4 regions of the Stenotrophomonas sp. INTA L402-1 genome follow, and region 3 is predicted to be linked to each of the others. Evidence: predicted binding sites of a transcription regulator. Region 3 holds the regulator's gene; each other region holds the start of a gene.
The links. The regulator FliA, encoded in region 3, starts transcription of late flagellar genes. The targets are predictions, from matches to a motif close to TAAAGTTTNNCNNNCNNNGGCCGATAA.

Region 1 (5,888 bases), on a different contig from region 3:
CGTGGATGTGCAGATCTGGCAGGACGGCATCGGCGCCGCCTCGCATGCACGCCTGTTCCAGTGGGATCGCCCGGGTCATTCCACCGAGGCGTATTACGAGGCGCTGTCGGCGGCGCTGGGGGCCAGCGGCCTGTGGGCCGACATCGAACTGTTCAACCATGGCAGTCCTTTGTTCCTGGAAACCGGCAACGGATTGTCCGGTGCCTATCGCGCCGCGTCGGTGCAGCGCATCAACCAGCAGTTGTGGAGCGCGCGTTCGGCCGGCAAGCGCGTTGCCTGGCTGAACCAGTACCACATGTCCGAGGTGGTCGGCCCCGGCCAGGGCTATGCCGAATCTCCGCGGCTGATGAACACCTATCGCGGGTTGTATGGCCTCGGTGCGTCCTACAGTGTCGATCCGGTGCAGACCACCTACAGCTACAGCGTGGCGCCGGATGCGAACTATCCGGACAGCAGCGGTCACGAGCTGTTCGATCGCCGCGTGGGGGATCCGCGCAATCCGATGGATGCCGGCTGGGTGGGCGTGCACGGCAACGTCAGCATCACCATCGACCTGGGCCAGCGTCGGCGCGTGGACTGGATCGGCCTGCATACGATGACCCGCCCGGCGTGGGGCATCGTCACGCCGACAGCTGTGGAGGTGATGTGTGCCGAGCCGGGCGCCGCTGCGGTGAAGATCGGTGTGCTGTCGGCGCCATTCCCCCAGGCCGGACTGAGCGGTTCGACCGAAGAGGAGTACGTGCTGGGCAACGCCGCGCCGCTGGCCGCGCAGTGCCGCACGCTGGAGCTGCGGTTGGCCAATGGCAGCTGGACGTTCCTCAGTGAAATCGAGATGGCGGCCGAGCAGTAAGCGCCTCAGCGTTGGGGCGTGCCACGCAGTCGCTGCGCGAACGGCCGCTGTTCAAGCGCCTGCAGTGCCTCGCGCAGCACCTGCTCCAATGACTGTCCAAGATCGGCATCGAGGCTGCGCGCCGCGCGTGCCGTGGCCTGCCACTGCGCCTGCAGCGCCGGCAACGCCTGCAACGCGCGCGGGCTCAGCTGCAGGATGCGCTCGCGGCTGTCTTCACCGACCGCAGCGTGCAGCCAGCCGTCGCGCACCATTGCTGAAACCGTCTGGCTGAGCGCCGAATGGCTGAGCCCGCAGGCCAGTGCGAGATCCTTGATGCGGCAGGGGCCCTGCGCCATCAGCGTGCGCAGCACCGGGGTGTAGCGCGGCCGGTAGTCCAGCTTCAGGTCGCGGTAGGCCTGCTCGACCGCCGGGTCGAGTTGGTCGAGCAGGGCCCGCAGCAGTGTTCCCAGGGTGGCATGTTGGAGATCCATGGTGGCGATGATATATAAGCACTTACATATCATCAACATGGGGTGCGGTCATGGCAGTTTCGTGGATCCTGGGCGCGCTGCTGGCGGCGTCCTGCCCGGCCCAGGAGGCGGTGCTGCAGGCGGCGGCCACGGCGATACAGGCGCAGTACCTGGACGTGGCCGAAGGCGCGCACATTGCCGAGGCCGTGCGCGGCTGGTCCACCCAGCAGCGCTATGTGGACAGCTGCGCGGACCCCAAGGCGTTCAGCGCACGCTTGAACCAGGATCTGGACGTGTTCGATGGCCACTTCCATGTCGAGCGGGTGGATGCCCGCGCCGGCCAGGACGACTGGCTGATGGCCTGGCGCGCGGATGCGCGCAGCAATGGTGCGGGCGTGCGCGAGGTGCGGGTGCTGGAAGGCAACATCGGTTACCTGCGCCTGAGCACCTTCTATCCGCTCGATCTGGCCCGGTCGAAGCTGGCCGCAGCCTTCACCCTGCTGGCCGACTCCGACGGCCTGGTGCTGGACCTGCGCCAGAACGGTGGTGGCGATGACGGCAGTGCGGACCTGCTGGTGCGGACCCTGCTGGCGGCGGAGATCACCCAGGTGCAGTCACTGCAACGCCGTGGCCAACGCAGTCCGGTACCGTTGCCACCGGCGAGCCTGGGGCTGTACCTGAAGCCGCTGGTGGTGCTGATCGACCGCCGCACCGGGTCGGCCGCCGAATTCGTCGCGTACTCGCTGCAGGCGCAGGGGCGGGCACGTGTCGTTGGTAGTCGAAGTGGCGGCGCGGCACATATGTTCGATGATCCTGTGCTGCTGCCGGATGGCTATCAGATCAGCATTCCCGACCGGCAGCCGATCAACCTCCGTACCGGAACCAACTGGGAACGCACCGGCGTCACGCCTGATGCAGCAGGCGGTGACGATCCGCTGTTCGTCGCCCGGCAGCTGCTCGCCCGATCGGCATCGCCAGAATGAACGCACAATTGCAACCACGCCCTATCGCAGACGACATGCAGCGTGCCTAGAATCGATGCATCCCGGTAATTCCCGGGCGCTTCGAGTGAATGGACTCAATGAAGATTCTGTTGACCGGCAGTTCCGGGCGGATCGGGCGTGCGATCTTCGGCGCGCTGGCGGCGGCCCACGAAGTGGTGGGGCTGGATCGCAGCCCATTCGCCACCACCCGCATCATTGCCGATGTCACCGATCGTCAGGCCGTGATCCGGGCAGTGCAGGGCGTCGACGCGGTGATCCATACCGCCGCCCTGCACGCACCCCATGTCGGCCTGGTGCCGGATGCGGTATTCCAGCAGATCAATGTGGAGGCGACTGCACACCTGTTGCAGGCTGCCCGCGAGGCCGGTGCACGCCGCTTCGTGCTGACCAGCACCACGGCGCTGTATGGCCATGCGGTGGTGGCGGGCGGTTGCCGCTGGATCGATGAAGATACCGAGCCGCTGCCACGCACCATCTACCATCTCAGCAAGCTGCAGGCCGAGGCGTTGGCTGAAGCCGCTGCGGCGCCGGGCTTCAGCGTGCGCGTGCTGCGCATGGCCCGCTGTTTCCCCGAGCCACCGGAGCGGATGGCGATGTTCCGCCTGCACCGCGGTATCGACGCGCGCGACGTGGCCAGCGCACATGCCGCGCTGCTGCACGATGAGGGCGCTGCCTTCGCACGCTACATTGCCTGCGCACCGACGCCGTTCCTGCGTGAGGATTGCCTGGAACTGGCGACCCAGCCCCGCAGGGTGCTGGCCCGCCGCGCCCCGCAGTTGCTGGCCGAGTTCGAGCGCCGTGGCTGGCCGCTGCCGCTGAGCATTGACCGCGTCTACGACAGTGCACTGATGCGCAGCACACTGGGCTGGCAGCCGCGCTTCGGCCCGGACGACGTGCTGCAGCAGTACGCGGTTGGCAGCATCGAGGTGCTGCCGCGGGCGGAATGGATCAAGGACCGCGTGGCCGAATAGGGCGGCAGCGGGGCGGGTTCCTGACCCGACCCTGAGCAGGTTCAGGAATGTGCAGATGGACCGCCTCAACCTCGTTCGCAGGCGGCCGCTAACCCGGTGCGCTTCCAGCGCCGGGCGTGTCCCGGCGGCCGGTGGCCTGCGCGACGGATCGCGCACCTGCGCGGTGCCCTCGCGGTGCCGGTCGTCCTGAACTGCCTTGCGGACCCTTCCATGCCTTCTCCCCGTTCCGCCGCTGCCCGCCGCCCGGGCAGCATCGCCCACAAGCTGATGCTGGGCACCGCTGCGATCGCGCTGCTGTGCTTCGGCCTGACTGCGTTCCTGATCTACCGCCAGGCCAGCGCCAGCCTGATCGACGCCTCGCGCCAGACCATGGCCAGCGAAGCCACCGCCGAAGCCCGCCAGGTCGCGGCCGATCTGGGCACCGCCTTTGCCAGCAACGACGCCATGGTCGAGGCCGTGCTCGCCCAGCGCGCGCGCGGCGATGTTCCGGACCGTGCCAGCCTGGCTGCCGTGCTGGGCGAGCAGCTGCGCACCCACCCCGAGTGGCTGGGCAAGAGCACCATGTGGGAGGCCGACGCCTTCGATGGCAAGGATGCCGAGTTCGTCAACACCGAAGCGCACGATGCCACCGGTCGTTACATGAGCTACTGGGCCTGGCACGACGGCAAGCCGCAGCAGTCGACGATGACCGACTACACCGAGACGGCCAGTGGCTCCGGTGACTGGTACATGGTGCCCAGCCGCGACAAGCTGGCGAAGGTAAGCGAGCCCTACGCCTACGACATCGGTGGCCAGCAGGTGCTGATGAGCACGCTGAGCACGCCGATCATCGAAAACGGCAGGTTCCTCGGTGTATTCACTGTGGACTTCTCGCTGGCGGCGCTGCAGAAGCACCTGGCCACGCTGAAGCCGATGGGCGCCGGGCGCGTCGAACTGCTCTCGCCGAATGGCGTGGTGCTGGCCTCGGCCAATGCCGCCGAAATCGGCAAGCCGCGTGGCGACGCATTGACCCGCAGCATGCTGGCAGACATCGCCGCCGACCGCCGGTTCGAAGCCTTCACTCCGGATGCCGCCGGCAACGTGCGCGTATACGTGCCGCTGCGTGTGGGCGATGCGCCGCAGCGCTTTGCACTGGGTGTGGTGATGCCGCACGCGGTGATCGTGGCCGAGGCGCGCCAGCTGCTGTGGCTGACCCTGCTGGTTGGCGTGGTGGCCGCGCTGACGCTGAGTGCCGGTGTCTATGTGCTGCTGCGCCGGTTGGCGATCCGCCCACTGGCCGAAGCCGTGCGCGTGGCCGGCGACGTCGCCGCGGGCAATCTGGACAGCACCCTGCCGGCACGCAGCAACGACGAAGTGGGCCGCCTGCTGGACGCGATGCAGGGCATGCGGGGGCAGCTGCAGTCGGTGATGGCGGCGCAGGCGGAAATGGCGCGTCGCCATGACGCCGGTGAAATCAGCTACCGCATGGACGCCTCGGCGTTCCCGGGTGAGTACGGCCGGATGGTGGCTGACAGCAACCAGCTGGTGGCCTCCAGCAACGCCGTCACCCAGCGCCTGGTCGACGTGATGCAACGCTATGCGGTGGGTGACCTGAGCGTGGACATGGAAGCGCTGCCGGGCGAGAAGGCGGTGTTCACCGCTGCAATGGCCACCACCAAGAGCAACCTGGCGGCGATCAACGATCAGATCCAGCAGCTGGCCGCCGCCGCAGCGGCCGGCGATTTCGCGGTGCGCGGCGACACGCTGCGCTTCGACCACGACTTCCGCCGCATGGTGGAAACCCTCAACACCATGATGCAGGTCAGCGACCACAACCTGGCCGAGCTGTCGACGCTGCTGCGCGCGATTGCCGCAGGCGACCTCAGCGCGCGCATGCAGGGCGACTTCCACGGCGTGTTCGCGGTGATGCGCGACGATGCCAACAGCACCGTGCAGCAGCTGACCCAGATCGTTGGCCAGATCCAGCAGTCGGCGGCCAGCATCCGCCTGGCGGCGGGTGAGATTGCCGCCGGCAACAGTGACCTGTCGCGCCGCACCGAGCAGCAGGCGGCGAACCTGGAAGAGACCGCGGCCTCGATGGAAGAGCTGACCTCCACGGTGCGCCAGAATGCCGACCACGCGCTGCAGGCCAACACCCTGGCCGGCTCCGCGGCGGGCGTGGCCAGCGAAGGCGGGCAGGTGGTCAGCCAGGTGGTGCAGACCATGGAACAGATCGAGTCCTCCTCGCAGCGCATTGCCGAGATCATTTCGGTAATCGATGGCATCGCGTTCCAGACCAACATCCTGGCGTTGAACGCGGCGGTGGAAGCGGCGCGTGCCGGCGAACAGGGCCGCGGATTCGCCGTGGTCGCCAGCGAAGTGCGTGCGCTGGCCCAGCGCTCGGCAGGCGCGGCCAAGGAGATCAAGGAGCTGATCGACGCCTCGGTGGCGCAGGTCGGTGCCGGTGCGCAGCTGGTGCACGGCGCGGGCCGCACCATGCAGGAAATCGTCGGCCAGGTCGGCCGAGTGAACGAGATCATGGCCGAGATCTCGGCAGCCTCGCGCGAGCAGTCGGCGGGCATCGAGCAGGTCAACCAGACCGTGGTGCAGATGGACGAGACCACCCAGCAGAACG
Region 2 (5,888 bases), on a different contig from region 3:
TGAACACCGATGCGGTCGATTTCCAGAAGACCTTCGACGAAGCGCTGGCCTTCGGCGAATACGTGCAGCCGATGAAGTCCGACGTGGCCGGCATCCTGCACGACCTGCGCAAGCAGGGTAAGCGCGTGCTGTTCGAAGGCGCGCAGGGTGCGCTGCTGGACATCGACCACGGCACCTACCCGTACGTCACCAGCTCCAACACCACCGTGGGTGGTGCACTGGCCGGTTCCGGCGTCGGCGCCGATTCGATCGACTACGTGCTGGGCATCGCCAAGGCCTACGCCACCCGCGTCGGCGGCGGCCCGTTCCCGACCGAGCTGGACGACGAAGTCGGCCAGGGCATCCGTGACCGCGGCGCCGAGTACGGTGCCTCGACCGGCCGTCCGCGTCGCTGCGGCTGGATGGACATCGTCGCGCTGAAGCGCGCCGTGGCCATCAACGGCATCAGCGGCCTGTGCATCACCAAGCTGGACGTGCTGGATGGCATGGAAAAGCTGAAGGTCTGCATCGCGTACGAATACAACGGCAAGCGCACCGAGTACGCGCCGCTGGACGCGCAGGGCTGGGAAGACTGCACCCCGGTGTACCTGGAGTTCCCGGGCTGGAGCGAGAACACCCACGGCATCACCAACTGGGACGACCTGCCGCCGGCCGCACGTGCCTACCTGCGTTCGCTGGAAGAGCTGGCCGGTTGCCCGATCAGCATCGTCTCCACCGGCCCGGACCGCGACCACACCATGGTCCTGCAGGATCCGTTCGCCTGAGGTAGCGCCGGGCGCTGCCCGGCGTAGGTGACAGGAAGAGCCCCGCGAAAGCGGGGCTTTTTCGTTACTGTGTCGGCACGGCCAGCAGAGAGGTGACGTGATGACCCGGATGTCAGCGTGAAGGGCGTAACGGTGGTGCGGATCACCCTGTGGGTGCTGTGGAGCCTGTGGGCGCTTGCCTGCGCGGTGCTGGTGCTGGGCGCGATCGCCAACCACATGGCCTCACGCACGCAGGTGCTGCCTCTGGTGCTGAGCCCGGGTGCGACGGCCGAGGTCACGGTCTACCGCTTCATCGATGACCAGTTGCGGCTGCGCCTGCGTTACGCGGATGACGGTACTTCCACGGCGATCGGTCCTGAGGTGCGCCTGCACGCGGAAACCCCGACAGATCAGACCGACTTCCGCGCCGAAACGCGTTCGGGCGTGCCGGGTTCCGGCATCACCCGCGCGCTGGAATCGGTTGAACCTGCTGGATTTGCCGCCTCGTATTTCGGTTATGGCCGAGGGGATGCGCTGCCGCGCGGCCGTTCCTGGCTGCGGCTGACTGTGCTGGAGGTCGACCCGGCGCTGGCCGGTCGCACGGCCTCGGTGGAACTGCTGCCGCCGATGGACGTGCTGAAGCTGACCGACCTGGACTATGTGTGGTTGTGGCCGTTCTTTTTCTGGAAGGTGGCCGCGCTGTTCCTGCTGATTCCGGGGGCTGCCTTGGCGGTATTCACCATCACCTTGCGGCGTTGGCAGCGTCGGGCATCGAAGCAGCCGATTTCAGTAGCGGATACGGGTTGATCGATTCGCCCTTCCACCACTGCTTCTCCGGGCCCAACACGTGCACTTCGAAGTGCAGGTGCGGAGCCTCGGCGCTGGCGTTACCGGTGCTGCCCACGTAACCGATCACATCTCCGCGCTTGATCACCTGCTTCTCCGCCAGGCCATCGGCGTAGCGCTGCAGATGCGCGTAGTAGTAGCACCAGCGCCCGCTGGGCTCGAACTGGTAAATCGTCAAGCCGCCGCGCTCGCTGTCGAACAGTTTTTCCACCGTTCCATCGGCCACCGCCAGGACCGGCGTACCGGTATCGGCCATGATGTCGATCGCATCGTGTACGCGTCCTTCGCTGCGGGCATCGGTGAAGGTATCGCGCAGCTGGGACGCCTGGATACCCTGCACCGGCAGCAGCAGACCGGATGGTGCATCCGCAGTCTGCGCGGCCGACGGCGCGGTGTTGGCGGGTGGGGCTGTTGCGGGTGTCGCTACAGATTCCTTCGCCGGCGCCGCTGCCAGTGCCGATTGCGCTTGCGGCAGCGGGGCGGGTACCGGATCACCCGCATCGCGGTGCAGCCACCAGCCTGCACCCAGCCCCAGCAGAACGCCCAGCACGATCAGTTGCGAAAGGCGCATCGGCTCACTCCTGCATCACCACGGGTACCGAGGTATCCACGGCATCGGCCACGCGCAGCGCATCCCAGTTGGTCATGCGCACGCAGCCATGCGATTCGGTCTTGCCCACATGGCCGGGTTCGGGCGTGCCATGCAGGCCGTAATGCGGCTTGGACAGATCGATCCAGACCCGCCCGACCGGATTGTTCGGACCCGGTGGCAGGGTGGCCTTCTTTTCGCCCTTGCGGGCATCCCATAACAGTTTCGGGTTGTAGTGGAACGGCGGGTCGCGGTAAACGCCCAGGATCTTCCATTCGCCGATCGGTAACGGGTCGTGCTGGCTGCCCGACGACACCGGCACCTGTGCGATCACCTTGCCCTGCGCATCCAGCAGCTGCAGCGTGGAGTCGGATTTGTCGACCACGATCTTCGCCGCCTTCGGCAATGCGGCCAGTGCGATGTTGGGTACCTGGATGCGGCTGCCAGCCTTGGTCAGGTCCACGCCGGGATTGAGCACCTTCATCAGCTCAGGGGAGGCATGGAAGCGCTCGCCGAGGGCTTCTTCCACACTGCCGTAGCCCAGCGATGTGAGCTTGGCCTGGGCGGCGGGTCCTTTCGGAGTGGCCTGGAACGGACCGGCGACATCCTCAGCAGTCAGCGTGTAGCTGGCCAACGGCCCAATGGTATCCGCCTGCAGGGCCTTCCAGGTGGCGTCGTCCAGTTCACCCGTTACGTCCAGCCCATGCGCTGCCTGGAAACCCGACACCGCGCGTCGCTGGTTGCTGCCCACCTCGCCATCGATCTGGCCAGGGGAGAAGTTCGCGCGATCCAGCAGCACCTGGGCGTGCAGCGCGGAGTGGGGTGCGGTGTCCGGTCCGGCCGTTTCGGCAATAGGTGCGGGCAGGTGGGGCGGCGGCGCCTGCGCGAAGGCTGGCGACGCCAGCAGCGAGAGAGCGAGCAGGGTGGATCGGGACACGGGCAAGGGCATTGGGATCTCCAGCAGGTCACGCCACCACCTTGCCCGCAGCAGCCGCCGAGCCACCGTGAAAGGGATCTGACGTCCGCATGAGCAGTCGCGCCCACCGCAGTCAATTCCCGTGTCCAGAAGCGGCCGGGCCGGGGCTCACCAAGGTGAACGGTGGCCGACGCCGTCGACGGACGGCGATCAAGATTGCCTGCCGGGCCGCCGATAAGGGCGCATCCCCCCGTTTTGGATACCCCCATGAACTACTTGAGGAACGTCAGGGTTGCCTGGCGTCTTGGGCTGGGCTTTGGCCTGTTGCTGCTGCTGGTTGCCGCCGTGGTGGCCACCGGCGCCACCGCCAGTGTCGTGCAGAAGCGCGCGATGCAGCAGGTGGTCGACGTCAGCGTAGCCAAGGTGCGCCTGTTGTCGCAGATGCTCGATGCCAACAATCAGATGATGGTTGTACGGCGCGAGATGCTGATCCGCCAGGGCGATGACCGCGGCCACGACGAGCAGCGCATCGCCGATCTGGTCAAGCGCTACGAGGCCAGCTGGACTGCCTACCAGGCGCTGCCCAGCGACGCCGACGGCAAGGCCATCGCGGAAACCATCGCCGCCAAGCGTGCCATTGCGCGTCCACTCAACAAGCAGACCAGCGAACTGATGGAGCAGGGCGACTACCCGGGCGCCGTGGCGCTGACCCTGGGCCCGGTGCAGGAAGCGGCCAACGGCTGGAACAAGGCGCTGTCCGATGGCGTGGACTTCGAAGAGAAGGAAAGCCGTGATGCCGCTGCCGAGGCGATCCGCCTGGGTGAGCGCAGCCTGCTGCAGCTGCTGGTGCTGGGCGGCGTCGCGCTGCTGGTCGGCATCGGTGCCTCGGTGATGATCGGCCGCAGCCTGACCGGTCCGCTGGCCCGCGCGGTGAACCTGGCCGAACGCCTGTCCAAGGGACAATTGGACCAGGAGTTCCGCCTTGGCGGCCGTGACGAACTGACCCAGCTGGGCGAGGCGATGGCCAGCGTGCGGCAGAGCGTTCAGGCGGCGATCGGCGCACAGCTGCAGATGGCTGAGCAGCATGAGGCGGGCGCGATCCGCTATCGCATGGACGTCACGGCGTTCCCCGGTGACTTCGGCCGCATGGTGCAGGCCACCAACAGCCTGGTCGAATCGCACGTGCAGGTGGAGCTGCTGATGGCCGAAGTGATGCAGCGCTACGCCATCGGCGACCTCAGCCGCGACCTGCCCGACTACCCGGGCGAGAAGGGCACGCTGACCCGCACCCTGGCGGCAGTGAAGCAGAGCCTGATGGCAATCAACGCGCAGATCGATGAACTGGCCCGCGCCGCGCGCGCCGGTGATTTCAGCATGCGTGGCGACGCCGCTGCGTTCCAGTACCAGTTCAAGGCGATGGTCGAACATCTCAACGGCATGATGGCCAGTTCGCAGGCCAGCATCGCTGATGTCTCCGACGTGCTGCGCGCGATCTCGCACGGCGACCTGACCGCACGCATGGACGGCGAGTACGACGGCGTGTTCGCACGCATGCGTGACGACGCCAACACCACCACCGCACAGCTGACCGGCATCGTGCGTGGCATCCAGGTGGCTGCCGACAGCATCAACAACGCGGCGCAGGAACTGGCCGCCGGCAACAACGACCTGTCGCGCCGTACCGAGCAGCAGGCAGCCAATCTGGAAGAAGCGGCCGCATCGATGGAGGAACTGACCTCCACCGTGCGCCAGAACGCCGAGCTGGCGCGTCAGGCCGACAGTGAAGCGCATGCGGCCGGTGCCGCCGTGCGCGAGACCGAACAGGCGATGGCAGAGATGGCATCGGTCATGGGTGAGATCGACCAGTCCTCGGCACGCATCTCGGAAATCTCTACGGTGATCGACGGCATCGCGTTCCAGACCAACATCCTGGCGCTGAATGCTGCGGTGGAAGCGGCCCGTGCAGGTGAGCAGGGGCGTGGTTTCGCCGTGGTCGCCAGCGAAGTACGCACGCTCGCACAGCGTGCCGGTGTCGCCGCCAAGGAGATCAAGGAACTGATCGAAGATGCCGCTGCGAAGGTGAAGAGCGGCCTGGCAGTGACGGTCGAATCGGAAGCCGCGATCGCCCGCGTAGCCCAGGCAAGTTCGCGCACCACCCAGCTGATGAGCGACATCGCAGCGGCCAGCAAGGAACAGGCCGCCGGTATCGAGCAGGTCAACCAGGTGGTGGTGCAGATGGACCAGGTGACCCAGCAGAACGCCGCGCTGGTGGAAGAAGCCACTGCCGCCAGCCGCGCGCTGGAAGAACAGGCGCATGCTCTGACCAACTCGGTGTCGGTGTTCAAGGTGGAGCAGGGCGCGCGCATGCCCATCATGCCTGCGCAGGCGGCGTAAGCAACCTGCGACTGGATGTTGGATGGCGCCCTGCATGCGCTCCCGCGTGCAGGGCGTCGATGCGCGCAACCGGTTCGTGCCGCTGGCTAGCGCCCGCGCGCGGCGCGTTCGATCAGCCAGCCGGCTGCGTACAGCAACAGCAGTGTTGGCGGAAGCAGCACTGCATACGCGGTCGACCAGGGTTTGCCGTACAGCAGGCTGCCTGCGCCGATGGCATCGAGTGCGGCGGACTGTAGGGTGATGGGGAGCGCCATCAGGATATAGGTGCCCTTCGGGTCCGCGTCCGACTGCGCGCCGTGAACCAGCCATGCGGTCAACAGCAGGTAGACCACGCAAAGCGCAAGACCGGTCCAGCTCAGTAATCGCCGCATCTTCATTCGCATGCCTCCGTTCAACGGAC
Region 3 (5,888 bases):
GACCGCTGCCGTGACCGAAGCGCAACCCGGGATCGTCGCCAGCGGACCGGCACCGGTCGAAGCCAGCGACGAAACCGGCGCTGCCCCCGTGCTCGCCCCAGCCCCGGCACTGACCCTGGTGGCCCAGGACGACGCCGAGATCCGCCAGCTGCGCCAGGAAGTGGCCGGCATGCGCCATGTGATCGAGCGCGAGATGAACCGCTTCACCGACGAGCGCCTGCGCGGCTGCCCGGTGCGCGCCACCGCGCTGGACCTGATGGACGAGTATGGCTTCGATGCCGGCCTCGCCCGCGACGTGGCCATGCAGATCCCGCTGGAGACCGAGGCCCATCGAGGCCGCGGCCTGATGCTGGGGCTGATTTCGCGCAAGCTGCCGATCGCCCCGGTCGACCCGCTGGAAGAAGGTGGTGTGATCGCACTGGTCGGCCCGACCGGCGCCGGCAAGACCACCACCATCGCCAAGCTGGCCTCGCGCTTCGCCGAGAAGCACGCGCCGCGTGACGTGGCCCTGGTCACCACCGACACCACCCGCATCGGTGCCCGCGAGCAGCTGTACGGCTACGGCCGCCAGCTCGGCATCGCGGTGCACGAGGCCAACAGCGGCACCGACCTGGACCAGCTGCTGGAACGCTTGAAGGACTACAAGCTGGTGCTGATCGACACCGCCGGCCTGGGCCCGCGCGACCGCGCCCTGGCCGCCCAGCTGCAGTGGCTGCGTGCCGCCCGCCAGGTCCGCACCCTGCTGGTGCTGCCGGCCAACACCAGCTTCGGCGACATGGACGAGGTGGTCCGCCGCTTCGGCGCGGCCAACCTGCAGGGCCTGGTACTGAGCAAGCTGGACGAGACCGGCCGCTTCGGCAACGCCCTGTCGGTGGCCGTGGATCATGCCCTGCCGATCACCTGGGTGACCGATGGCCAGGACGTCCCGGAGGACCTGCACCGGGCCAGCGCAGCCAATCTTGTACTTCGCCTTGAAGATTTGCGCCGCGCGGCCGATATGCCCTGCAACCCGGAGTTGAACCATGCCGTCGCGTGAGTACGCCAAGCTGACCAAGACCTTCCCGCTGTCGGCCACCCGCAGCGAGCCGCTCGGCCCTGTGCGCACCATTGCGGTCACTGGCGGCAAGGGCGGCGTGGGCAAGACGAATGTGTCGGCCAACCTGGCCGTGGCGCTGGCTGGCATGGGCAAGCGCACGCTGCTGCTGGACGCCGACCTCGGCCTGGCCAACATCGACGTGATCCTGGGCCTGAACCCCACCTTTACGCTGGCCGACCTGGTTGCCGGCCGCTGCACGCTGGATGACGTCATCGTCGAAGGCCCGAACGGCGTGCTGGTCGTCCCGGCCGCGTCCGGCCGCCGCCACATGGCCGAGCTGGCCCCGGCCGAGCACGTCGGCCTGGTCAACGTGTTCTCCGAGCTGGAACGCGAGCTGGACATCATGGTGGTGGACACCGCCGCCGGCATCAACGATGGCGTATTGACCTTCTGCCAGGCCGCACAGGACACCGTGGTGGTGGTCTGTGACGAGCCGGCCTCGATCACCGACGCCTACGCACTGATCAAGGTACTGTCGCGCGAACGTGGCGTGGACCGCATCCAGGTGGTGGCCAACATGGTGCGCGACCCGAACGAGGGCCGCGTGCTGTACGAAAAGCTGACCCGCGTCTGCGAGAAGTTCCTTGCCGATGTCTCGCTGAACTACCTCGGCTGCGTGCCGCAGGATGACTGGCTGCGCCTGTCGGTGCAGCGCCAGCAGCCGGTGGTGAAGGCCTATCCGTCCAGCCCGGCGGCGCTGGCGATCACCGAGATCGCGCGCCGTACCGCGCGCTGGCAGGCGCCGACCGAACCGCGTGGCGGCGTCGAGTTCTTCCTCGAACGCATCCTCAAGCAGCGTGGGGTGACGGCATGAAAGGCGCAGCCCAGTACAGGGAAGTGCAGCGCTCGGCGGCGAACGAAGTCATCGCCCAGCATTCGGACCTGGTGCGGCGCATCGCCCACCACCTGGCCGCGCGCCTGCCGGCCAGCGTCGAGGTCGACGACCTGATCCAGGCCGGCATGATGGGCCTGATCGAAGCCTCGCGCAGCTATGACGCCGACCAGGGTGCTTCTTTCGAGACCTACGCCTCGATCCGCATCCGTGGTTCGATGATCGACGAGATCCGCCGTGGTGACTGGGTCCCGCGCTCGGTGCACCGCCGTGCACGTGATGCCGCCGCCACCATCCGCCGCCTGGAACAGAGCAGTGGCCGTGCCGCCAGCGCCACTGAAGTGGCCGCCGCGATGGAGATGCCGCTGCCCGAGTACCTGCGGCTGATGGAAGACGCTGCACGTGGCCAGGTGCTGAGCCTGGAATCGCGCATCGAGGACCAGGGCGAGCTGGACACCGTCGCCCAGGGCGGGCCGACCCCGCAGCAGGTACTGGAGCGCGGCGAGTTCGGTCGCGAGCTGGGCAAGGCCATCGGCCACCTGCCCGAGCGCGAACAACTGGTGCTCTCGCTGTACTACGAGCAGGAACTGAACCTGAAGGAGATCGGCGCGGTGCTCGGCGTGAGCGAGTCGCGGGTCTGCCAGATCCACGGCCAGGCGGTACTGCGCCTGCGTGGCCGGCTGAAGCTGTTCGAGGCTGCCGACGCAGGCCTCGAAGAATGAACATCCCCGAGGCGGCTGCCCCCGGCCGTCCGGAATGAACAACAAAGGAATTCTGCTTTGAACAAGAACATGCGCATCCTGATCGTCGACGACTTCTCGACCATGCGTCGAATCGTCAAGAACCTGCTGGGCGATCTGGGCTTCACCAATACCGCCGAAGCCGAGGACGGGCATGCCGCGCTGTCGCTGCTGCAGAGCCAGCCGTTCGATTTCGTGGTCACCGACTGGAACATGCCGGTGATGACCGGCATCGAGCTGCTCAAGGCCATCCGTGCCGATGCCAAGCTGAAGACCCTGCCGGTGCTGATGGTCACGGCCGAAGCCAAGCGCGAGCAGATCATCGAAGCCGCCCAGAGCGGCGTGAACGGCTACATCATCAAGCCGTTCACCGCGCAGACGCTGGAAGAGAAGCTCGGCAAGATCTTCGAACGCCTGGCGGCCAGCGCCTGATGGATACCACGGTCGACAAGAACGCCCTCGCCCTGCGCCTGCAGGAGGCTCTGGACGCACTCGAGTCCGGTGACGAGGCCGCCTGGCGGCAGCGCATCGATGGGCTGGTCGCGCTGCGCACGCAGCCGATGATGAGCGGCCTCTCGCGGCTGGCCCGCGAGCTGGGACAGGCGCTGGGCGAACTGCCGACCGTGCCGAGCGAAGCCGGCGAACTGGACGACGCCTGCGCGCGACTGGACCACGTGGTGGCGATGACCGAACAGGCGACGCACCGCACCCTGGACCTGGCCGAGGAATGCCGCAGCCTGACCGAACAGTTGCGCGCTGAAGGCCTGCAGCCGGGCCAGGACGCGCAGCTCGAGCGCATCCGCCACAACCTGACCGAGATCGCCCTGACCCAGAGCTACCAGGACCTGACCGGGCAGATCATCCGTCGCGTGGTCGGCATCGTCCGCCGCGTGCACGAAGGCTTCGGCGCGCTCGGCCTGCCGCCGGAACAGCATCGCACCGACCCGGAACTGGCCGGGCCGGCACTGAAGGGACTGGACCGCCACGCGGTCTCGCAGAACGACGCCGACGACCTGTTGTCGGACCTGGGGCTGTAAGCATGAGCGCGGTATCCGACGACATCACTGCCGATTTCATCATCGAGGCGCAGGAAATCCTGGATCGCCTGGGCGAACAGCTGGTGTCGCTGGAGCAGGCACCCCAGGACGGCGAACAGCTCAATGCGGTGTTCCGCGGCTACCACACGCTGAAGGGCGGCGCCGGCTTCCTCGGCGTCACCGCCATGGTCGAGCTGTGCCATGCCGCTGAAGAGGCGCTGGGCGCCGCACGTGCCGGCCAGGCCGTGCTGCAGGCCCACCACTTCGACGCGGCCCAGCAATCGCTGGACTACCTGCAATCGATGCTGGACGCGGTTTCCTCCGGCACCGAGCCGGGCTATGCGCCGCCGGACCTGATCGCACAGTTCGACGTGCACGGCGGTGCCGTGGCTGCACCCGCCGCCGCCGCAGCACCCATCGCGGGTGGCAGCGACCTGATCACCGACGACGAATTCGAGGCTCTGCTCGACCAGCTGCATGGTGGCAACGCGCCGACCGCGGTCGCGCCAGCGAAGAAGGCCGACGACGGACTGATCAGCGAAGACGAGTTCGAAGCCCTGCTCGACCAGCTGCACGGTGGCGCCGCACCGGGCACCAAGCCTGCGGCCGTGGTGGCACCGGCACCGATCGCAGCGCCGCGCCCGGTCGCCGCACCGGCACCGGTGGCGAAGCCGGCCGCCAAGCCGCTGGCCGAGGCCGAACATACCGTGCGCGTGGACACCAAGCGCCTGGACGCGATCGTCAACCTGATCGGCGAACTGGTGCTGTCACGCAATCGGCTCAAGACCCTGCGCGCACGCCTGCGTGATGAAGAGCTGGACCGCGCCGTGTCCACCCTGGACATCGCCACGGCCCGCCTGCAGTCGGCAGTGATGCGTACCCGCATGCAGCCGGTGGGCAAGGTGTTCTCGCGCTTCCCCAAGGTTGCCCGCGACGTCGCCCGCTCGCTGAAGAAGGAAGTGGACCTGGAACTGATCGGCGCCGAGACCGAGCTCGACCGCAACCTGGTCGAAGCGCTGGCCGACCCGCTGGTGCACTTGGTCCGCAACGCCATCGACCATGGCGTGGAAATGCCCGACCTGCGCGAGGCACAGGGCAAGCCACGGATGGGCCATGTGCGCCTGTCCGCACAGCAGGAAGGCGACTACGTCAGCATCGAGGTACAGGACGATGGCGCCGGCATCGACCCGGAAAAGCTGCGCGCCAAGGCGCGCGAGAAGGGCCTGATCGATCCGGAAGCCGCCGCGCGCCTGAGCAGCGAGGAGTGCCTGCACCTGGTGTTCCTGCCCGGCTTCTCGACCAAGCAGCAGGTCACCGACATCTCCGGTCGTGGCGTCGGCATGGACGTGGTGCAGTCACGCATCCGCGAACTGAGCGGCCAGATCCAGATCCAGTCGGAACTGGGCCGTGGCAGCCGCTTCCTGATCCGCGTGCCGCTGACCCTGGCGATCCTGCCGACCCTGCTGGTGCAGGCCGGCGAGGACGTCTATGCGCTGCCGCTGGCCCGCGTGATGGAAGTGCTGCACGCGCCGCGCACCTCGCTGGGCTGGTTCGATGGCCGTGCCGTGCTCGACCGCCGCTCGCACACGCTGCCGCTGGTCGATCTGCGCCAGTGGCTGGATGTGACGCCGGCCGCCTCGCCGCTGCTGACCATCGTGGTGCTGCAAGCTGGCGAAGCGCGCTTCGGGCTGGTCGTGGACCAGGTACGCGGGCGTGAGGAAGTGGTCATCAAGCCGCTGCCGAAAGCGCTGCGCGGCCTGCGCGGTTATGCCGGTGCAACCTTGATCGGCGATGGTCGCATGGCGCTGATCCTGGACGTGGACGGGCTGCGATGACCCCCGCCGGGCCATGCCCGGCGCCCCGAAAACTGTGACTACCGTCTGTACGCGATCTACCGGTGTCTCAAGTCCCATTCATACACGCCGATACCGGAACCATGGATAGACTCAGCCTCATTGGACTCTTTCTCGCCCTGGCCTCGCTGGTCGGCGGCAGCATCCTCAAGGGCGCCGGCCTGGCGTCGTTGTGGTCGCCTGCGGCGTTCGTGATCGTCATCGTCGGCACCGTCGCCGCGATCCTGCTGCATACCTCGCCGGCGGTGTTCAAGCATGCCTTCAAGATCGTGCGCTGGGTCGTGCGCCCGCCGCACAGCGATCGCCGCGAACTGATCCAGCAGATCGTCG
Region 4 (5,888 bases), on a different contig from region 3:
AGCTGCGTCTAGCGGCTGCATGTAGGGCAGCGGCCGCCGCGTCGCCGATTCGATCAGCTGTGAATGGGCTTCACCGGCCTCGAAGCGATGGCGTTCCGCCCATTGGCGCAGCGCGACCAGCAGCGGGAACAGTTCCTGGCCAGCGGCGGTGAGCACGTATTCCTGGTAGGCCGATCCATCGGAGGCCGGCTGCAGCTGCAGGATGCCGGCCTCTACCAGCCGGCGCAGGCGGTCGCTGAGGATGTTGCGGGCCGCGCCGAGGCTGCGCTGGAAATCACCGAAACGGGTGACGCCATCGAAGGCATCACGGATGACCAGCAGCGCCCAACGGTCACCGAGCAGATCGGCGCTGCGGGCGACGGGGCAGGGGCTGTCGGCGTGCATGGTGGACCTCTCTGATGTGGTTGCAGTTTAAAACCAATGGCAGTAGCCTGCATCAAGTTTCAAATTGCAACCACGTCATGAGTGTCACATCGCTTCCCCGCCCGCTGCTGGTCCTGCTTGCGGTTGCCGCCGGCGCCAGCGTCGCCAACGTCTACTACGCGCAGCCGCTGCTGGATCAGCTTGCACGCGCCTTTGCGCTGGACCGGGCCGTGGCCGGCGCGGTGCTGGCTGCTACCCAGGCCGGTAGCGTGCTGGCGTTGCTTGGCCTGCTGCCGCTGGCGGACCGTGGTGACCGGCGACGCCTGCTGCGGCTGCAGTTGATCGCATTGGTGCTGGCGCTGCTGTGGCTGGCAGCGTCACGCACGGCGGGCTGGCTGTTGTCGGGCATGCTGCTGGCCGGCTTGCTGGGCACGGCGCTGACCCAGGGCCTGATCGCCTATACCGCCATGCTGGCACCGCCCGAGCAGCGCGGTCGCGTGGTCGGTGTGGTGCAGGGCGGCGTGTTCATCGGCCTGCTGCTGGCGCGCGTGGTGTCCGGTACGGTGGCGGCGGCCTTTGGCTGGCAGATGGTCTACCTGTTGTCAGCGATGGTGATGGCGGGGTTGGCGGCGCTGCTGTGGCGGCGCCTGCCCCCAGTACCGGTGCCGTCGGTTCCCCCACGCTGGCGCGAGCTGCTGGGCTCGATGCTGGGCATGCTGCGCCGCGATCGAACGCTGCGCGAACGCGGGCCGCTGGCACTGCTGCTGTTTGCCGGCCTCAATGTGTTCTGGGCGGCGGCACCCTTGCCGCTCTCGGCGCCACCGCTGCATTGGTCGACCGCCGCCATCGGTGCACTGGGCCTGGCCGGGGTGGTCGGTGCGCTGCTGGCGGCGCGGGTAGGGCACTGGATGGACCGTGGTTTCGCGCATCCGGTCAGCGTCGGTGCGCTGTTGTTGATGCTGGTTGCGTGGTGGCCCTTGCTGGGCCTGCCGCAGTCGCTGTCGTTGCTGCTGTTGGGCGTGATTGTGCTCGACCTGGGTGGGCAGGCACTGCACGTATCAAACCAGGCATTGCTGCTGCGCGCGCCGGCTGAACAGCATGGACGCCTGGTGGCTTTGTACATGCTGTTCTATGCGGTGGGCAGTGGTGCCGGAGCAGCGGCCGGGCCGTGGATGCAGGCGCGCCATGGCTGGCCGGCGGTATGCCTGTTGGGGGCGGGCATTGCGTTGCTGGCGCTGCTCTGGTGGGCAGCGTGGCGGGTGGTGGCGGTGAAAGCAGCGGCCGGCGGCCGTATCGGTAGTGCCGGCTGTCAGTAGAGTCGACTGTCAGTAGAGTCGACTGTCAGTCGACTGCTCTTCGCCCTGCGTGCGAAAAGCCCCGCGGTGCGCGCGATAGTCGACCCGCGGTCGACTCTACCTGTCCTGCCGTCATCGCTGCAGTGCGCGCCGTCCCGGCGCTTCCTGCAGGTCCGCACTGGCCACCACCACGCGGTTGCGGCCGCTGCGCTTGGCCTCGTACATTGCCGCGTCGGCACGGGCCATCAGCCGCTCGTAGTCCGGATGGCCGTCGTGGCCGGCCACGCCGATGCTGGCGGTCAGTGCCAGCACCTGGCCGTTGGCCAGTGCCACCGGCGACTGTGCGATCTGCCGCCGCAGGCTCTCGGCGATCACGGTCGCCTGCGATTCGCTGGCAGCCACCAGTACCACCACGAATTCTTCGCCGCCATAGCGGAACAGGTAGTCGCTGCCGCGCGTGAGCTGGCCGAGCAGGCCGGCGACGTGCTGCAACGCGCGGTCGCCGGCATCGTGGCCGTGGCCGTCGTTGATTGCCTTGAAGTGATCCAGGTCGAGCAGCAGCAGCGAGAATGGTGTGCGGTTGCGTGTGGCCAGCTCGATTTCCCGGCGCAGCACGGTGGGCAGGAAGCGACGGTTGAGCAGGTTGGTCAGCGCGTCGCTGCCGGCATCCAGTTCGCCGATGCGCTCGAACAGCAGTGTCATCAGGGTGCGGATGGCGGCCAGGTCCTCGCGGATGGCCGGCAGCACCGCCAGTCGCTGCGCCGGAGCATCGCCGCTCGCGCGCTGCAGGTGGCCATCAATGCGGGCCATCAACTGGCCCACCTGCTGCGTTTCGCTGCTTTCGCCGAAGCTGGGGATGCCCTTGTGGGTGAACCACAGGCCGAACTCCGAGGTAGCCAGGCTCGCGTTGTCGCTGGCCTGCACGTGACCGGCCAACGCGTAGAGCAGGGCGTTTTCCCAGTCCAGCAGCAGTGCGCGCTGGCGCTCGCGTTCGGTACCGACGTTCTGTACCAGCGAGAACAGCCGGTAGGCGGCGTCGGCACGGGTGGAGCGCTCGCGCGCATGGGTGTAGGCCAGGGTCATGCCTTCCATGGCGATATCCATGATCGCGCTGAGGCAGTCGATGGCGGCGAATGCGGTGTCGCTGTCCGGTGCATCGTCACGCAGGCGCACGAACAGTTCGTGCTTGAGCACGCGCGCACCGCGGGTAACCAGGTCGACCGGAATGCCGACGCGGGCGTGCACGTCGCCGATGATCCGCTGTGAGGCCACGGTGTTGGCGATGCCGCTGGCATCAGTGGTCAGCAGCTGCGCCAGCCAGCGCTGCATGGCCGGCTGCAGGCGCTGCTTGACCTGGTCGTGGGACAGGAAACGGCGCGCACGGGTGTCCTGCAGCAGCACTTCGTAAAAGCGCTGGGCCAGCGCGGGTGGGGCATCGGTAGCAGCGGCCTTGAGCAGCGCGGTGGCGGCAGGGCCGGCCTGCAGCAGACACTGCTGCCAGGCCTCGGCCAGCGGCTGGCTGGCATCGTCCAATTGGGGTGGTTCCACGTCGATCTCTGACTGCGTACGGCAAACCACGGGTATCGGCCGCGGCGGCATACGGTTGATGGCGGGTTAGCCGGCCAGTTTACGCGCGGTGCAGGGTTGCACGGTGCGCAAACCACATCGGCGCCGCTGCGGCAATGAGTGAACGCATTTGAGAATCAATCGCATTGATGGGAGAATGCGCGCACGGAACGGGCTGCAGGTGCCTGCTGCAGGACTGCTCCGCCTCCCCCTCGTCGTTGCCTCAAGCCCTTTGCCAGAGGCCCCGTAGCCCTGCCAGAAGGTCCTGATCATGTCCCCTGCCGTTGTCCTTTCGCCGCGCCCGCTGGCGCTTGCCGTTGCCGCCCTGCTGGCCGGCAGCGCTCTGACCGCCCACGCCGAAACCGACGCCACCGATATCGACACGGTGCACGTCACCGCCTCGCAGATCGCGCGCCAGGCCCTGGGTACCTCGACCATCACCGCAGAGGACATCGCCAGGCGCCCGCCGGCCAACGACATCGCCGAGCTGCTGCGCACCATGCCCGGCGTCAACCTGACCGGCAACAGTGCCTCGGGCCAGTACGGCAACAACCGCCAGATCGATCTGCGTGGCATGGGCCCGGAAAACACCCTGATCCTGGTCGACGGCAAGCGCATCGGTGCGCGTGATGCCGTGCGCATGGGCCGCAGCGGTGAGCGCAATACCCGCGGCGATACCAACTGGGTGCCGGCGGAAATGATCGAGCGCATCGAAGTGCTGCGTGGCCCTGCAGCGGCACGTTATGGCTCGGGTGCTTCCGGTGGCGTGGTCAACATCATCACCAAGCGCCCGACCGGCGACCTGACCGGCGCGGTCGACCTGTATGGCCTGGTGCCCGAGCACAGCGCCGAAGGCGGCAGCGAGCGCGTCGGCCTGCAGCTGAGCGGGCCGATGACCGACACCCTGTCGTTCCGCCTGTACGGCAATCTCAACAAGACCGACGCCGATTCGCTGGAACTCAATCGTGACTTCGCGACGAATCCGAACGCGGTGCCGCCGGCCGGTCGCGAGGGCGTCAAGAACCGCGATGTCAACGCGCTGCTGCGCTGGGACGTGACCGCCAACCAGGTGGTCGAATTCGAAGCCGGCACCAGTCGCCAGGGCAACATCTATGCTGGCGACCGCGCGGTCAGCACCACCGGTACCTCGACACCGATCGATCTGGGGGCGTTGGCCGAGCAGCAGGCCGAGACCAACCGCATGTACCGCAACACCGGCGCGATCACCCATCGCGGCCGCTGGGGTGATGTGACCTCGCGGGTAACGGCTGCAGTGGAGGCAGTGAACAACTCGCGCATCAACGAAGGCCTGGCCGGTGGCCCGGAGGGCAGCTTCAACGGCACCGACTGGTCGACCTCGCGCCTGCGCAACTACCAGCTGGACGGCGAAGTCAGTTTCCCGACCACGCTGGGTGGTGCCGAGAACATCTGGACGCTGGGCTTTGAATACCTGGACAGCCGCCTGACCGACCCGTACTCGATGAGCCAGTCCAGCAGCAGCGGCGGCGGCATCCCGGGGCTGTCGGCCGATCGCGCACGCGGCAAGTCCGACGCGCAGACCACCGCCGTGTTCGTGGAAGACAACATCTACCTGGGCGAGCGCTGGATCGTCACCCCGGGCCTGCGCTTCGACCACCACAGCCAGTTCGGCAACAACACCAGCCCCAGCCTCAACGCGCAGTTCCGCATCAACAGCGACTGGGTGGTGAAGGGCGGTATCGCCCGTGCATTCAAGGCGCCGAACCTGTACCAGTCGAATCCGGACTACCTGTACTACACCCGGGGCAATGGCTGCCCGAATGCACTGCCGAGCCTGGGCGCCGGCTGCTACATGCGCGGCAACTCGGACCTGAAGGCGGAAACCAGCCTGAACAAGGAACTGGGTATCGAGTGGGCACCGCAGAGCGGCTGGCAAGCGTCGTTGACCTACTTCCACAACGACTACAAGGACAAGATCCAGGCCGGGTACAACCAGATCGGGCTGACCGCCGACACCAAAGGCCGCATCTTCCGCTGGGAGAACGCACCCAAGGCGATCGTGCAGGGTCTGGAAGGCAACCTGGTGGTCCCGCTGCTGGGCGAGCAGGGCAACCGCCTGAAGTGGAGCAACAACTTCACCTACATGGTGGAGAACGAGAACAAGAGCACCGGCCAGCCGCTGTCGGTGATTCCGAAGTACACCGTCAACACGATGCTGGACTGGCAGGCCACCGACAAGTTGTCGCTGCTGCTGACCGGCACCTTCTACGGCAAGCAGAAGCCGGCCACCACCAACATCAACAATGATCCGCGCTGCACCGGCACCTGCGATCCGTCGATCGCGCTGCAGGATCGCGGCGCCTACAACATCTGGGGCGTGAGCGCGCGCTACAAGGTGACCGAGACGGTCAGCTTCGGCTTCGGCGTGAACAATCTGGCCGACAAGCGCCTGTTCCGCGAGGCCAACAGCAGCGATGCCGGCGCGGCCACCTACAACGAACCGGGCCGCGCCTACTGGGCCAGCCTGCGATTCGGCTTCTGATCCGATGAGCGCTGCGCCGGGGCGGTCCCGGCGCAGCCTGCGGGACTACTTCACCTGACGGCAATCGCGCAGGTGGACGCCGCCGGTATCCATCTTGTCGACCACGCCTTCCAGTTTCACCCAGTCGTTCTCGCGCAGGGTGG

Region 1: a site for FliA is predicted at 3,340-3,366, ahead of AC5O77_RS18300 (methyl-accepting chemotaxis protein). Genes of this name have one in related genera too.
Region 2: a site for FliA is predicted at 3,306-3,332, ahead of AC5O77_RS15810 (methyl-accepting chemotaxis protein). Genes of this name have one in related genera too.
Region 4: a site for FliA is predicted at 3,239-3,265, ahead of AC5O77_RS16805 (GGDEF domain-containing protein). Genes of this name have one in related genera too.

The regions. Positions count from the first base shown of each region.
Region 1 covers NZ_JCAFWP010000039.1:9,677-15,564, reverse strand. Annotated here, with positions in the region: gene AC5O77_RS18320 (DUF4434 domain-containing protein) at 1-850, shown strand, start outside; gene AC5O77_RS18315 (MarR family winged helix-turn-helix transcriptional regulator) at 856-1,320, opposite strand; gene AC5O77_RS18310 (S41 family peptidase) at 1,371-2,282, shown strand; gene AC5O77_RS18305 (NAD-dependent epimerase/dehydratase family protein) at 2,381-3,274, shown strand; gene AC5O77_RS18300 (methyl-accepting chemotaxis protein) at 3,485-5,888, shown strand, end outside.
Region 2 covers NZ_JCAFWP010000029.1:29,358-35,245, forward strand. Annotated here, with positions in the region: gene AC5O77_RS15790 (adenylosuccinate synthase) at 1-764, shown strand, start outside; gene AC5O77_RS15795 (hypothetical protein) at 882-1,550, shown strand; gene AC5O77_RS15800 (M23 family metallopeptidase) at 1,486-2,160, opposite strand; gene AC5O77_RS15805 (L,D-transpeptidase family protein) at 2,165-3,127, opposite strand; gene AC5O77_RS15810 (methyl-accepting chemotaxis protein) at 3,362-5,488, shown strand; gene AC5O77_RS15815 (hypothetical protein) at 5,575-5,865, opposite strand; gene AC5O77_RS15820 (hypothetical protein) at 5,880-5,888, opposite strand, start outside.
Region 3 covers NZ_JCAFWP010000001.1:129,657-135,544, reverse strand. Annotated here, with positions in the region: gene flhF (flagellar biosynthesis GTPase FlhF) at 1-1,036, shown strand, start outside; gene AC5O77_RS00545 (MinD/ParA family ATP-binding protein) at 1,023-1,910, shown strand; gene AC5O77_RS00540 (RNA polymerase sigma factor FliA) at 1,907-2,650, shown strand; gene cheY (chemotaxis response regulator CheY) at 2,708-3,100, shown strand; gene AC5O77_RS00530 (protein phosphatase CheZ) at 3,100-3,705, shown strand; gene AC5O77_RS00525 (chemotaxis protein CheA) at 3,708-5,540, shown strand; gene AC5O77_RS00520 (flagellar motor protein) at 5,642-5,888, shown strand, end outside.
Region 4 covers NZ_JCAFWP010000032.1:47,904-53,791, forward strand. Annotated here, with positions in the region: gene AC5O77_RS16795 (winged helix-turn-helix transcriptional regulator) at 1-384, opposite strand, end outside; gene AC5O77_RS16800 (MFS transporter) at 462-1,679, shown strand; gene AC5O77_RS16805 (GGDEF domain-containing protein) at 1,791-3,206, opposite strand; gene AC5O77_RS16810 (TonB-dependent siderophore receptor) at 3,496-5,745, shown strand; gene AC5O77_RS16815 (hypothetical protein) at 5,791-5,888, opposite strand, start outside.